Regions from separate parts of the Dorea longicatena genome, predicted to be linked through region 3. Evidence: predicted binding sites of a transcription regulator. Region 3 holds the regulator's gene; each other region holds the start of a gene.
The links. Region 3 encodes Rex, which represses fermentation and respiration genes when NADH is low (regulators of the CRP and FNR family bind a similar motif). Its sites were predicted from a motif close to ATTGTTAANTANTTAACAAT; they were not measured.
Positions count from the first base shown of each region.

Region 1: NQ508_RS07515 (4Fe-4S dicluster domain-containing protein) is a predicted target of Rex. The motif match lies at 2,128-2,147, and genes of this name have one in related genera.
Region 2: NQ508_RS08070 (acyl-CoA carboxylase subunit beta) is a predicted target of Rex. The motif match lies at 2,169-2,188, and genes of this name have one in related genera.

Region 1 covers NZ_CP102280.1:1,589,375-1,593,669, reverse strand. Annotated here, with positions in the region: gene NQ508_RS07525 (homocysteine S-methyltransferase family protein) at 1-945, shown strand, start outside; gene asnA (aspartate--ammonia ligase) at 1,002-2,009, shown strand; gene NQ508_RS07515 (4Fe-4S dicluster domain-containing protein) at 2,172-3,683, shown strand; gene alaS (alanine--tRNA ligase) at 3,880-4,295, shown strand, end outside.
Region 2 covers NZ_CP102280.1:1,702,212-1,706,506, forward strand. Annotated here, with positions in the region: gene NQ508_RS08065 (OadG family transporter subunit) at 1-585, opposite strand, end outside; gene NQ508_RS08070 (acyl-CoA carboxylase subunit beta) at 600-2,039, opposite strand; gene NQ508_RS08075 (hypothetical protein) at 2,445-3,056, opposite strand; gene NQ508_RS08080 (peptide MFS transporter) at 3,425-4,295, shown strand, end outside.
Region 3 covers NZ_CP102280.1:1,413,163-1,417,457, forward strand. Annotated here, with positions in the region: gene NQ508_RS06625 (NADP-dependent isocitrate dehydrogenase) at 1-50, shown strand, start outside; gene abc-f (ribosomal protection-like ABC-F family protein) at 163-2,097, opposite strand; gene NQ508_RS06635 (redox-sensing transcriptional repressor Rex) at 2,263-2,904, shown strand; gene NQ508_RS06640 (bifunctional ADP-dependent NAD(P)H-hydrate dehydratase/NAD(P)H-hydrate epimerase) at 3,006-4,295, shown strand, end outside.

The DNA.
Region 1 (4,295 bases), 180 kb from region 3:
ATCAGTTCCGAGCCGGAAGGAGCAAAGGTCACTCTGGAAGCACTGAAAAAAGTCAGAGAGACTTACGGTGTATGTACGGTACTTGGTGTATCGAACATTTCATTCGGACTTCCGTACCGTCCGGCAGTCAATTCGAATTTCTATACGATGGCCATGCAGAATGGCTTAAGTGCCGGAATCATCAATCCGTCTTCGGAAGATATGATGTGTTCTTACTATTCATTCTGTGCGCTGATGAATTACGACAAGAACTGCGAGGATTATATCCGTGTATATGGCAGTCAGAAAGCAGGAACGCCTGCACCGGCAGCCAAGGCAGAACTGACTTTAAAAGAGGCCATCGAAAAAGGTCTGAAAGAAGAAGCGCATCATGCAACAGGAGAACTGTTAAAGGAACAGGCACCGCTGGAGATCATCAATGAACACCTGATCCCGGCACTGGATACGGTGGGAAAAGGATTTGAAAAGGGAACTGTCTTCCTGCCGCAGCTTCTGATGAGTGCCGATGCGGCAAAGATCGCATTTGCAGTGATCAAGGACGTACTCGCACAGGAAGGCGGGGAAGTCCAGGCGAAGAATAAAGTTATTCTCGCAACGGTAAAAGGAGATATTCACGATATTGGTAAGAACATTGTAAAAGTCCTTCTGGAGAATTACAGTTTTGATGTGATCGATCTGGGGAAAGATGTACCGCCGGAAGTGATCGTAGATACTGCAGTTGAGCAGGATATCCGGCTGGTAGGTTTAAGTGCGCTTATGACAACAACGGTTGTAAGCATGGAAGAGACCATCAAGTTATTGAGAGAACGTAAACCTGAATGTAAAGTCATGGTAGGTGGAGCTGTGCTGAATCAGGATTATGCAGATATGATCGGGGCAGATTTTTACGGCAAAGATGCAATGCAGTCCGTATATTATGCACAGAGAGTATTTGGAGAAGAGTAATCAGTGAGCAAAGAATTTCATAAAAATATACAACAGACAAAAAGGAGACAGAAAAAATGGGATTAATATTACCAGAACATTATGACCCTCGCTTAAGCGTAAGAGAGACACAGGAAGCAATCAAGTACATTCGTGACACGTTCCAGAAGGAATTCGGAAAAGAGATGAATCTGGAGAGAATCTCTGCACCGTTATTTGTAGAAAAAAGCAGTGGTCTGAACGATGACCTGAACGGTGTGGAAAGACCGGTACAGTTCGATATCGCAGGCGTTCCGGGAGAGACAATCGAAGTTGTACATTCCCTTGCAAAATGGAAACGTATGGCATTATACAAATATGGATTCCAGCCGGGTGAAGGACTTTATACAAATATGAACGCGATCCGCAGAGATGAAGAACTTGACAACTTACATTCCTGCTACGTGGACCAGTGGGACTGGGAAAAAGTGATCAAAAAAGAAGAACGTACTGTTGAGACACTGGAAGCTACCGTACGTAATATCTTCAAGATCATCAAACATATGGAACATGAGGTATGGTACAAATATCCACAGGCAGTGAAGAAACTTCCGGAGGACATCTATTTCATCACTTCCCAGGAACTGGAAGACATGTATCCGGATAAGACTCCAAAGGAAAGAGAAAATCTGATCACAAAAGAACACGGCTGTGTATTCCTGATGAAGATCGGTGACAAACTCGCAAGCGGCGAGCCGCACGACGGACGTGCACCAGACTACGATGACTGGCAGTTAAACGGAGACATCCTGTTCTGGTTCGAGACACTGAACTGTGCACTTGAGATCTCCAGCATGGGTATCCGTGTAGATGAAAAAGCTCTGGAAGAGCAGCTTGTAAAAGCAGGATGCGAAGAGAGAAAGAATCTCCCATATCATAAGATGCTGTTAAACGGAGAACTTCCATACACCATCGGAGGCGGTATTGGACAGTCCAGACTCTGCATGCTGCTTCTTGACCGTGCTCATGTCGGCGAGGTGCAGGCAAGTTTGTGGCCGGAAGAGATGCGGGAGACTTGCAGAGAGCATAATATTATTCTGCTGTAAATTGGTACTTAATTCAACAGGCTGGTGGATACCCGGACCGAAAGGCCAACCCAGTTAATAAATTAATCCCCAAAATTAGTTGATAAGATTTTCTCAAGTGTCTATAATAGAACTATAGACTGTCATAAAAATGACAAAGGAAAAACAGGAGGAACTCCAACTATGATGAGAGGCATTAATACAACCGTAAGACGGTTGAGAAGAAAAGTCTTTGAAGAAGTCGCAGCGCTTGGTTTCAAAGCGGATGCGGATACTTTATGCGACGATATGGAAGCAATCCCATATGCGCTGGTGAATGATGAGACGGAACAGTACCGTGACAGTGTCTACCGTGCAAGAGCAGTTGTACGAGAGCAGGTAAGACTTGCAATGGGACTTGCGCTCAGACCTGAAGATAAACCGGTACATCTGACAGCGGGAGTAGAAGCAAGTAACATATCAGACAAATATTATGAGCCGCCGCTTATACAGGTTATCCCGTCTGCATGTATGAGATGTGAGGCGAAAGGATATGAGGTCAGCAACATGTGCAAAGGATGTCTGGCACATCCTTGTATGGAAGTCTGTCCAAAGGGTGCAATTTCCATGGTGAACGGAAAATCCTACATTGATCAGGAAAAATGTATCAAATGTGGAAAATGTAAGAGTGTCTGTCCATATGACGCAATCTCCAAGAAAGAGCGCCCTTGTGCAAAAGCCTGTGGTGTCAATGCGATTGAAAACGATAAAGTGGGACGTGCATATGTCAATCCGGACAAATGCGTATCCTGCGGTATGTGTATGGTAAACTGTCCGTTTGGAGCAATTTCAGACAAATCCCAGATCTTCCAGCTTGCAAGAGCATTGTCGGAAGGCGAGCAGATCATTGCTGAGATCGCACCGGCATTTACCGGGCAGTTCGGAGATAATATCAATGCGAGAAACTTAAAGGCAGCACTGGAAGAACTTGGATTTTCACAGGTATACGAAGTAGCTCTTGGAGCTGATATCGGAGCTGTTGCAGAGGCACACCATTATGTGGAAAAGGTTACAACGGGAGAACTTCCATTCCTTCTGACATCCTGCTGTCCGTCATGGGCAATGCTGGCAAAGAAATATTTCCCGGATATGATCGATGAAGTGTCTCAGGAGCTGACGCCTATGGTCGCTACTGCACGTACGATCAAAAAAGAACATCCGAATGCAAAAGTAGTATTCATCGGACCATGTGCGGCCAAGAAGCTGGAAGCAATGCGCAGAAGCGTAAGAAGTGATGTTGATTTTGTAGTGACATTTGAGGAATTACAGGGAATGTTCGATGCGAAGGAAATTGATCTTTCCGAATATGAAGCAGAGTCATCTTTCCATAATGCAACAGGTGTAGGACGTGGATATGCAGTTGCAGGCGGTGTTGCATCCGCGATTGAAAAATGTGTGAATGAATACTATCCGGGTGTGGAAGTAAAGATCGAACATGCAGAAGGTCTTGCAGATTGTAAGAAGATCCTTTCTATGGCGAAGATCGGAAGAATGAACGGATGTCTGATCGAAGGAATGGGATGTCCGGGCGGATGTGTAGCCGGAGCAGGAACGAATATTCCGGTACCGAAAGCACAGAAGAAAGTACAGGAATTTGTGAAAGCATCCAGCAAACAGCTTCCACCAAAGGAACTCGGTGAGATTGAGTTAAAATAAGAGGGTTCCGAATGAGAAAACAAGAATCCGGAATGTCGTTCATGACGATATTTTATGCGCGTTTTATGCATATTTAAGTTTAAAAGAGACAGGCGTAATGATTGACAAAACGCCTGTCTCTCTTTATAATTAAAAGTTAGTATTGATAAAAATATTTATACTGATTTGATACATGAATGTAGAGCAGGAGGAAATTATGCAGAAGTATGGCGTAAACGAATTAAGAAGAATGTTTCTTGAGTTCTTTGAAAGCAAGGGACATCTGGCAATGAAAAGTTTCTCATTAGTGCCTCATAACGATAAGAGTCTGTTACTGATCAACTCTGGTATGGCACCATTGAAACCATATTTTACAGGACAGGAGATACCGCCGAGAAGACGTGTTACCACCTGTCAGAAATGTATCCGTACAGGAGATATCGAGAACGTAGGAAAGACAGCAAGACATGGTACATTTTTCGAAATGCTTGGTAACTTCTCATTTGGAGACTATTTTAAAGACGAAGCAATTCACTGGACATGGGAATTCCTTACAGAAGTAGTAGGACTGGATCCAGATAGATTATATCCATCCATTTACCAGGATGACGATGAGGCCTTCGAGATCTGGAA
Region 2 (4,295 bases), 290 kb from region 3:
TCCTTTGTTCTTGAATTTTGCTTCAAGAGCAGGGATATATTTGAACAGAGAGATCAGAATAGAGATAAAGATCAGGATTACGAATACAGTTCCCATACCAAGGATTGTATTAAGTCCTGCTTTTTCCATGATCTCGCCGATGCTGTAATGTGCATCGATCGTTGTACTGTCCAGATAAAGGTTCTCATCAAAAACAAATGTAATGTCTGCATCACGGTCTTTGAATTTTGCACTGGTCGTTACTTTCAGTTCATCAGAGGATGGCTCGAATTTGTAATCACCATGACTTACATATTCTCCACACTCTTTTGTTCCCTGCTGCCATGCATCCAGAGCTGCAAGGAAACTATCCTGCGTAAATGGAACTCCTGCCTGATTCAACTGAGACTCGATTTGGAAATCTGTCATCTTGTTCCACTGTTCGATAGTATCTGCATCTGCACTGTTGCAATACTCGATCAGAAAATCCGTTGCCTGTGTGATGGTTGATTTATCATACTGAAGATTTTCTTTCTTACTTCCGCAAGCGGTAAAGCAGAGCATTGCGACAAGCACACAAAGTAATACGCTTAATTTTTTCTTCACTTTGCCTCACCTCTCTAAACCGTACCGTGTTTCTTTACCGGACGATCCTCTCTTTTTGTGAATAACATCTCGAATGCGCCGATCACATATTTTCTTGTATCTGCTGCTTCGATGATTGTATCCACATATCCTCTTTTCGCTGCTGATAATGGGCTTGACTGCAGATTCTTATATTCTGCTGCTTTTTCTCTGATTGTTGCTGCATCAGCGTCTGCATACATGATCTTGGCTGCCTGGTTTGCGTCCATCATTCCAATCTCTGCTTCCGGCCATGCATATACCATATCTGCTCCGACTGCTTTGCTGTTCATTGTCACATAAGCACTTCCGAATGCTTTACCGATCACAACATTTACCTTCGGTACTGTTGCATCTGCAAATGCATAAGTAAGTTTTGCTGCTGATTTTGCAATACGTTTCTCATCGTATTCGCTTGCTGTAAATCCGCTTACATTTGTAAGTGTCAGTACAGGGATGTTGAATGCATCACAGAACTGTACGAATTCTGCAGCCTTTTCAGCTCCGTCAGCAGAAAGAGAGCCGTCAAATTCAGCCTCTACTTCAGCTTCTTCGTTATATACTTTTGAACGGTTTGCAACTGCACCTACAGTCATACCATTCAGTTTGATGAATCCTGCCACCATATCTTTTGCATATGCTTTCTTCACTTCGCAGAAGATGTTGTCATCAGAGATCATTGTAAGAGCAATCGCTGTGTCTTCTTTTGCATTAGCAAGGTCTGCACATACACGGTTCAGATCATCGTTACATTCTTCATAAGAAGAATCCTCTTCGTTGTTGCTTGGTAACATGCATACGAGAGAACGGATATCTGCAAGAATCTCTTCTTCAGATCCGATTCCGTCTACAAGACCGGTTGTCTCACTCTGGAATTTTGCGGAAGATGTATCACATTTAGAAATGTCATTTCCCGGAATTGCATTTGGAGTATTGGTAAATAATTTACCATTCTTTGTCTCCATGAATGTGAAATCTGTCAGAGCAGGTACGATAGAAAGTCCACCGCCACATGTTCCGAAGATTGCTGTGATCTGAGGGATCACTCCGGAAGCCATTGACTGTTTCTGATAAAGTTTTCCAAATGCCTCTAAAGCATCTGTAGCTTCCTGCAGTCTGAATCCGGCGCAGTCAACCAATCCGATGACCGGTGCTCCCATCTTCATTGCCATATCGTAGATATTAGAAATCTTCTTTGCATGCATCTCACCGATCGCACCATTTAAAACAGTAGCGTCCTGGCTGTATACGTATACCAGATTTCCATCGATCACTCCATATCCGGTGATAACACCGTCTGCTGGAGTTTCTTTTTCCTGCATGTTAAAATCAGTTGTTCTTGCTGTTACAGCTCCACCGATCTCAACAAAACTGCCTGCATCAAGTAAACTGTTGATTCTCTTACCTGCTGCATTGTCTGCTGCCATGTTGCCCATAGTCTAGCCCTCCATTTTCATTATTTTAAATTGGGTTTTTCCTGATTCTTGTATCAAAAGTAAAACCAAATTTTTTCCAATTATATTATACTGTTTTTGACACTTTAGTGCAATACCTTTATATTGTTTTTTGTTAAATACTTGACGAGTCGTTTCTTCCTATTAAAATGGCATTAAAATCTTACATTTCCGTGTCAAAAGTCAACCTTTTTGGCATCTATGGTTAACTTTTAAATATGCATTTTTCTGAAATAATATACTGTATTTCAGTATCTGCAGAACCTGCCACTGGCAGCTTCTTCCGAACGCCTGGCGATTGAAAAGGCCATGTGTATATCCGTACATCTATGTACACACATGACCTTTTTGTCTGTTTTATTTCTGTTCTATGTTCAAAAATCCGCTTTAAAACTTCTTTACTTTCTTCCGTTTCATATTCTTGCATCTCGTCAGAAGGAACTCCGCCAGCTCGTCTGTATTATTTCCTTCCAGCGCCGTCTTCGGAAATCCGATCATCGCTCTTGCCGAACCCATTGTCTCCGGATCTGCCTTTACAACTACACCAAACGCTTCTTTCGTCTCCAGAATCTTGGTTACATCCTCATATGAGAATGATCTTGTCTTCTTCGCAGTTACACTGTCAAAATGATCATCCAAGAAATGAATCTCAGAACTGACCGGTCCCCCATTCAGCTTGCATCGTCTGTCAAACTGATCTTTCGCATCTCCGACTGCCGTTGTTGCCAGTACCTTTCTCCAGATCGTTCTGTTCACCAGTATCGCAACAACGAACGCCAGTGCCCATCCGGCAATAAACTTAATAATGAAAAATGTCATCCCGCCCGGTGTGTTCCCGCCATGACTTCCATATTTCCACATATAATAGAACACCAACGGTCCCATCACTGTTACTACAAACTTAATCGTAATATCGCTGCTGTCCACACGGAAAAGTTCACATATCTGCTTCAACGTATTCTGTGACTCTTTATATGCCACACGGTAATAATTCGCCATATTGTTTTCCCCTTTACAAAATCTGAATCCTATTATATCCTTATATAGTTGATTATTCAAGAAAATCCGTTATAATTGTTTATAAATTATCCATAAACTTTTCTATATATCGTAAGATTTATTTTTGATTTCTATTATCATTTAGTTACTTTTACTCTTTTACTTTCCATTTGTTCTACCAATTTATTACATTTCCACATATGAATTTCTAAAAAAATAAGAAAAGCCTTAACTTTTTCTTAAACAATTGGTTGTACTTTGGTCTAGTTTGTGATAAGATTAACTGCGTTGAGAGTTTTAATCATAAGAGGGGATTTTCCTCGTATCGTTAAAACCAAAGAAAAATTTCATATTGGAGGGTGAATCTCATGGAGAACACTAAGAAAAAATTACCATTTGGTTTCTATGTGTGCTGTCTGACTTTCTCTTTTGAAAGACTTGCATACTATGCAGCTAAATGGGGGCTTTCGATCTTTATCGTAGCCACAGCAGCTCACGGTGGTCTTGGACTTGACAAATCCGTTGGTGCTGCAATGAGTTCTAACCTGGTAGCATTTACTTATATCACACCTATCATCGGTGGATATATCGCTGACCGTTGGATTAGTCCGCGTATCCTTGTTCCTGTTGGTGAGATCCTTATGGGTCTTGGTTATCTGTGTGCTTGGAGAGCAACAGAAGCCAATGGTATCGCAATGATGTGGGCAATGATTATCCTCGTTTCTATCGGTACTGGTTTCTTCAAAGGAAACGTATCCGGTATCAACGGACGTCTCTTCCCATTAGCTGACCAGGATGAACTTGATACTGTATTCAATTTACAGTACATGTTCGTTAACATCGGATCATTCTGTGGTACTACATTCCTTTCACTGATTGGTACAAACGCTGGATACCGTACAATGTTCCTTGTTTGCGGAATCTTCCTGTTTATCGACTGTGTATGGTGGTTCGTTGGAATGAAATCTTTCGGCGATGCCGGAAAGAAACCATTCCTTGTTGATAACCGTTCTGAGAATGTTGAAAAAGCAGACAAAGAAAAGGACAATGCACCACTTACGAAGCTTGAGAAAAACCGTGTTATCGCAATCCTGATCGTAACCGTATTCTCTGGTATCTTCTGGCTGATCTGGTACATGGCTTACATGCCTGTTTACTATGAATTCGGTCCAGTATCTCAGGGAGGATCTGGATGGGCTAACTGGAACATCGGTTCCTTCGAGATGCCTACTGCCTGGT
Region 3 (4,295 bases):
TATTGAACAGCGAAGGATTTATTAAGGCAATTGCTGAAAAATTAAAATAGATAATATATATCTACAGGACCTGCCACCGGCAGTTCCTTACGAATGCATGGCAATATAAAAGCCCGCCCCAGAAGCTTTCTGGAGCGGGCTAAAAAGTTGCAAATCAGGCGTTTAAGCGTCTTCTGCTAATTCCTCCCATTTCATGTATAATTCTTCTAATTCTTCCGCTATTGCGGCTTTTTCTTTTGCAAGTTCCTGGCATTTTACAGAGTTGGTGAAGATATCTTCCTGAATCATCAGGGCATCGATCTCACTATCACGGTCTTCCAGTTCGCCGATACGTTCTTCAGTCTTTTTAAGCTCATTCTGACGTTTGCGAAGTCTTGCCTGGGCTTCCTTTTGCTCCTGCCAGCTGAGTTTTGACTCGGATACATTCTTGTCTGTACTGTTATCTGAAACGGATGAAGGTGTAGAGGCTTCTCCGGCATATGCAGTAGTGAGTTCTTCTTTTTTCTCCAGATAATAGTCATAATTTCCGATATAATTTACAAATGTATGATTGACAAGATCCAGAATCCGTGATGCAGTTTGATTAATGAAATAACGGTCATGAGAGACATAAAGTACAGTACCGGTATAATCATTCAAAGCATTCTCAAGGATTTCTTTGGATGCGATGTCCAAATGGTTGGTCGGCTCGTCGAGGATCAGGAAATTTGCTTCAGAGAGCATCAGTTTCGCAAGAGATACACGTCCGCGTTCCCCACCGCTCAAAGAACTGATCTGTTTGAAGACATCATCACCGGTAAAAAGAAATGCTGCAAGCACATTCCGGATTTCCGTATTCGTAAGAGTCGGATAATCATCGGAAATCTCGTCAAAAATTGTTTTTTCCATATGAAGGACATGATGTTCCTGATCGTAGTAGCCAATCTTAACATTGGAGCCAAGTGTATAAGTACCGGAATCAGCAGATACCACTCGGTTTAAGATCTTAAGAAGCGTAGTCTTTCCTGTTCCGTTATCACCGATTACTGCGACATGTTCACCACGTTTGATCTCGAGATTAACGTCTGTAAAAAGTTCCTGTCCGGGGAAAGATTTGCTTAAATGTTCAATAGTCAGAACATCATTGCCACTTACACAGGATGGTTCCAGTTTCAGATGTATATCTGTATTAACTTCTATCGGTTTTTCGATGGTCTGCATTTTTTCCAACATCTTTTCGCGGCTTTCGGCACGTTTGATGGATTTTTCGCGGTTGAAAGAACGAAGCTTTTCGATAACCGCTTCCTGATGCTTGATTTCCTGCTGCTGGTTAAGATATTCCTTCAGGCGTATGTCGCGAAGCTGCTGCTTCTTTGCTGCATAGTCGCTGTAATTTCCCATATAAGTACGAAGTTCTCCAAGCTCGATTTCAAGAACTTTAGTGACAACTTTGTTCAAAAAATAACGGTCATGAGACACGATCAGCACAGCTCCCTGATAGTTTAGAAGATAGGTTTCAAGCCATGCAATTGAATTCAGATCCAGATGGTTGGTTGGCTCATCAAGAAGCAAAATGTCTGGTTTCGTTAACAGAAGCTTGCCGAGAGATACACGGGTTTTCTGTCCTCCGGAGAGAGTGTCGACGGGTTTGGTGAAATCATTTTCCGTAAATCCAAGTCCCTTTAACACACCGGTGATCTCACTTTCACAAGAATAGCCATTCTCACGTTCGAAAGCGGCCGTAAGGCGGTTGTAAGTTTCCAGACGGTCGTTCAAGGCGTCGCCGGAGAGATGCTTAAGTTCCATCTCGATCTCGCGGATACGGCGCTCCATAGCGATTATATCGGCCTTTGCGGTGCGGACTTCTTCGTAGATCGTATTACCGCTTTGCATCTCTTGATGCTGGGCAAGATAGCCAAGTGTCTTACCTTTTGTCAGGATGACGTTGCCGTCATCCGGGGCTGATTCGCCTACAATCATTTTGAGCAGAGTGGACTTACCGGCACCGTTCGGTCCGACAAGAGCTGCTTTTTCGTGATCTTCTATATGGAAGGATCCATCTCTGACGATGAGGTGTTCACCGAAAGATTTCTGGATCCCGTGACATGCTAATATCATATATTTCCTCCTGAGTTATGGATAATTGATACGTTGGTATTCTCAAAATGCATTTACACATGCTACTTTATTATAACGGAAATTGCATAAAATTCAACAATAGTTTGACAATAATCTTTCAATTTTATATAATTATTTTAGACTATGATTGGAAGGGTGAAAACATTGGAAGAAAGAGAGATTTCTCGTGCGGTCATAAGAAGATTGCCGAGGTATTACAGATATTTGGGCGAACTGTTGGAAAATGGTGTAGAGCGGATTTCTTCGAACGATCTGAGTAAGCGGATGAAAGTAACAGCATCCCAGATCCGTCAGGATCTTAATAATTTCGGAGGATTCGGACAACAGGGATACGGTTATAATGTTAAGTATTTATACACAGAGATTGGAAAGATATTAGGATTGGAAGAAGACCACAATATTATTATCATTGGTGCAGGTAATCTTGGGCAGGCACTGGCTAATTATGCAGCCTTCGAGAACCGTGGATTCATTCTGAAAGGAATCTTTGATGTGAATCCAAGACTTCAGGGAGTATCCATCCGTGGAGTTCCGATCCGTATGATGGATGATCTGAAAACGTTCGTTCAGAATAATGAGATTGATATTGCAGTTCTGACGATTCCGAAAGAGAAAGCAATTGAAGTTGCGAATATGCTGGTTGAGAACGGAGTACGTGCGATCTGGAACTTTGCACATACAGATTTGAACCTTCCGGATAATGTTGTTGTTGAGAATGTGCATCTGTCAGAAAGTCTGATGCAGTTGTCATACAATATCAGTCGTTACAAAGAGGACCATAAATAAACTATAATACAAGAAAGCGTGTAGGAGTAGTCTGGAATACGGACATATTTTTACACGTTCTTTTGTTGCAGAGATATATCTGATGGGAGATGAATGAATATATGAAACTTCTGGTTAATGCTGCGCAGATGAAGGCTGCCGATCAGTACACGATTCAGGAACTGGGCATCGCATCACTAGAATTAATGGAGTGTGCGGCAAATGCCTGTGTACAGACGATGCAAAGTGAGAATCTGGATCTTTCTTCTGTCTGTGTGGTATGTGGATCAGGAAATAATGGCGGAGATGGATTTGCCATCGCCAGGATCTTGAAGAATATGGGGTGTCCTGTGGATACTTATCTGGTCGGCAATCCAGAGCATTGTACACCGGAGACACGGGAACAGATAAGACGTCTTAAAGAATGTGGTGGTAAGATCACAGAAGATATCCCGCAGGATAACAGCTACAGCATAGTGATAGATGCCGTGTTCGGAGTCGGACTGAGCCGTAAGATTGAAGGTACATATCGTCAGGTGATTGAACGTATGAATCAGATGCAGGGTACAAAATTTGCAGTAGATATCCCATCAGGACTTTCAGCCTCTACGGGATGTGTGCTTGGTTGTGCATTCCACGCAGATGATACAGTGACATTCGAGGTGAAAAAGATCGGCCTTGAACTGGCGCAGGGCAGAGCATATGCAGGAAGAGTAACAGTAGCAGAGATTGGCATTTCGCATGAGCCGTTATTACAGGATGCAGATGTGATCCATTCTTTTGAAAGAGAAGAATATCGTAGAATGCTTCCGGAAAGACCGGAAGATTCTAATAAGGGAAGTTATGGAAGGCTTCTTGTGATCGCTGGAAGTAAGGGTATGGCAGGTGCGGCATATCTGAATGCCCATGCGGCTTATATGACAGGAGCCGGGCTTGTCAGAATCTATACACCAAAGGACAACCGCGAGATATTGCAGACACTTCTGCCGGAAGCGATCATAACGGCTTATGATGAATTTAATAAAGAAGAAGTACTAAAGCTTCTTAAGTGGGCAGACGGTGTGTGTATTGGTTCCGGCATTGGAAGAAGTACAACATCGGAGAAGTTATTGCGGACGGTTATAGAGTACGTGGATGTTCCATGCCTGATCGATGCAGATGGGTTAAATCTTCTGTCAGATAACAAAGATCTTCTTGATCGGCTGGCAGACCGGAAGTTCATATTTACGCCGCATATGAAAGAGATGTCTAGACTTACAGGCATCCCTGTGGAAGATCTTAGAGAAGACCGGATACAGATCCTGAAGAAATTCGCTGACGGATATCAGGTAACCTGTGTATTAAAAGATTCCAGAACACTGATCGCAGATAAGGCAAATGAAATCTGCCTGAATCTTACCGGGAACAGTGCG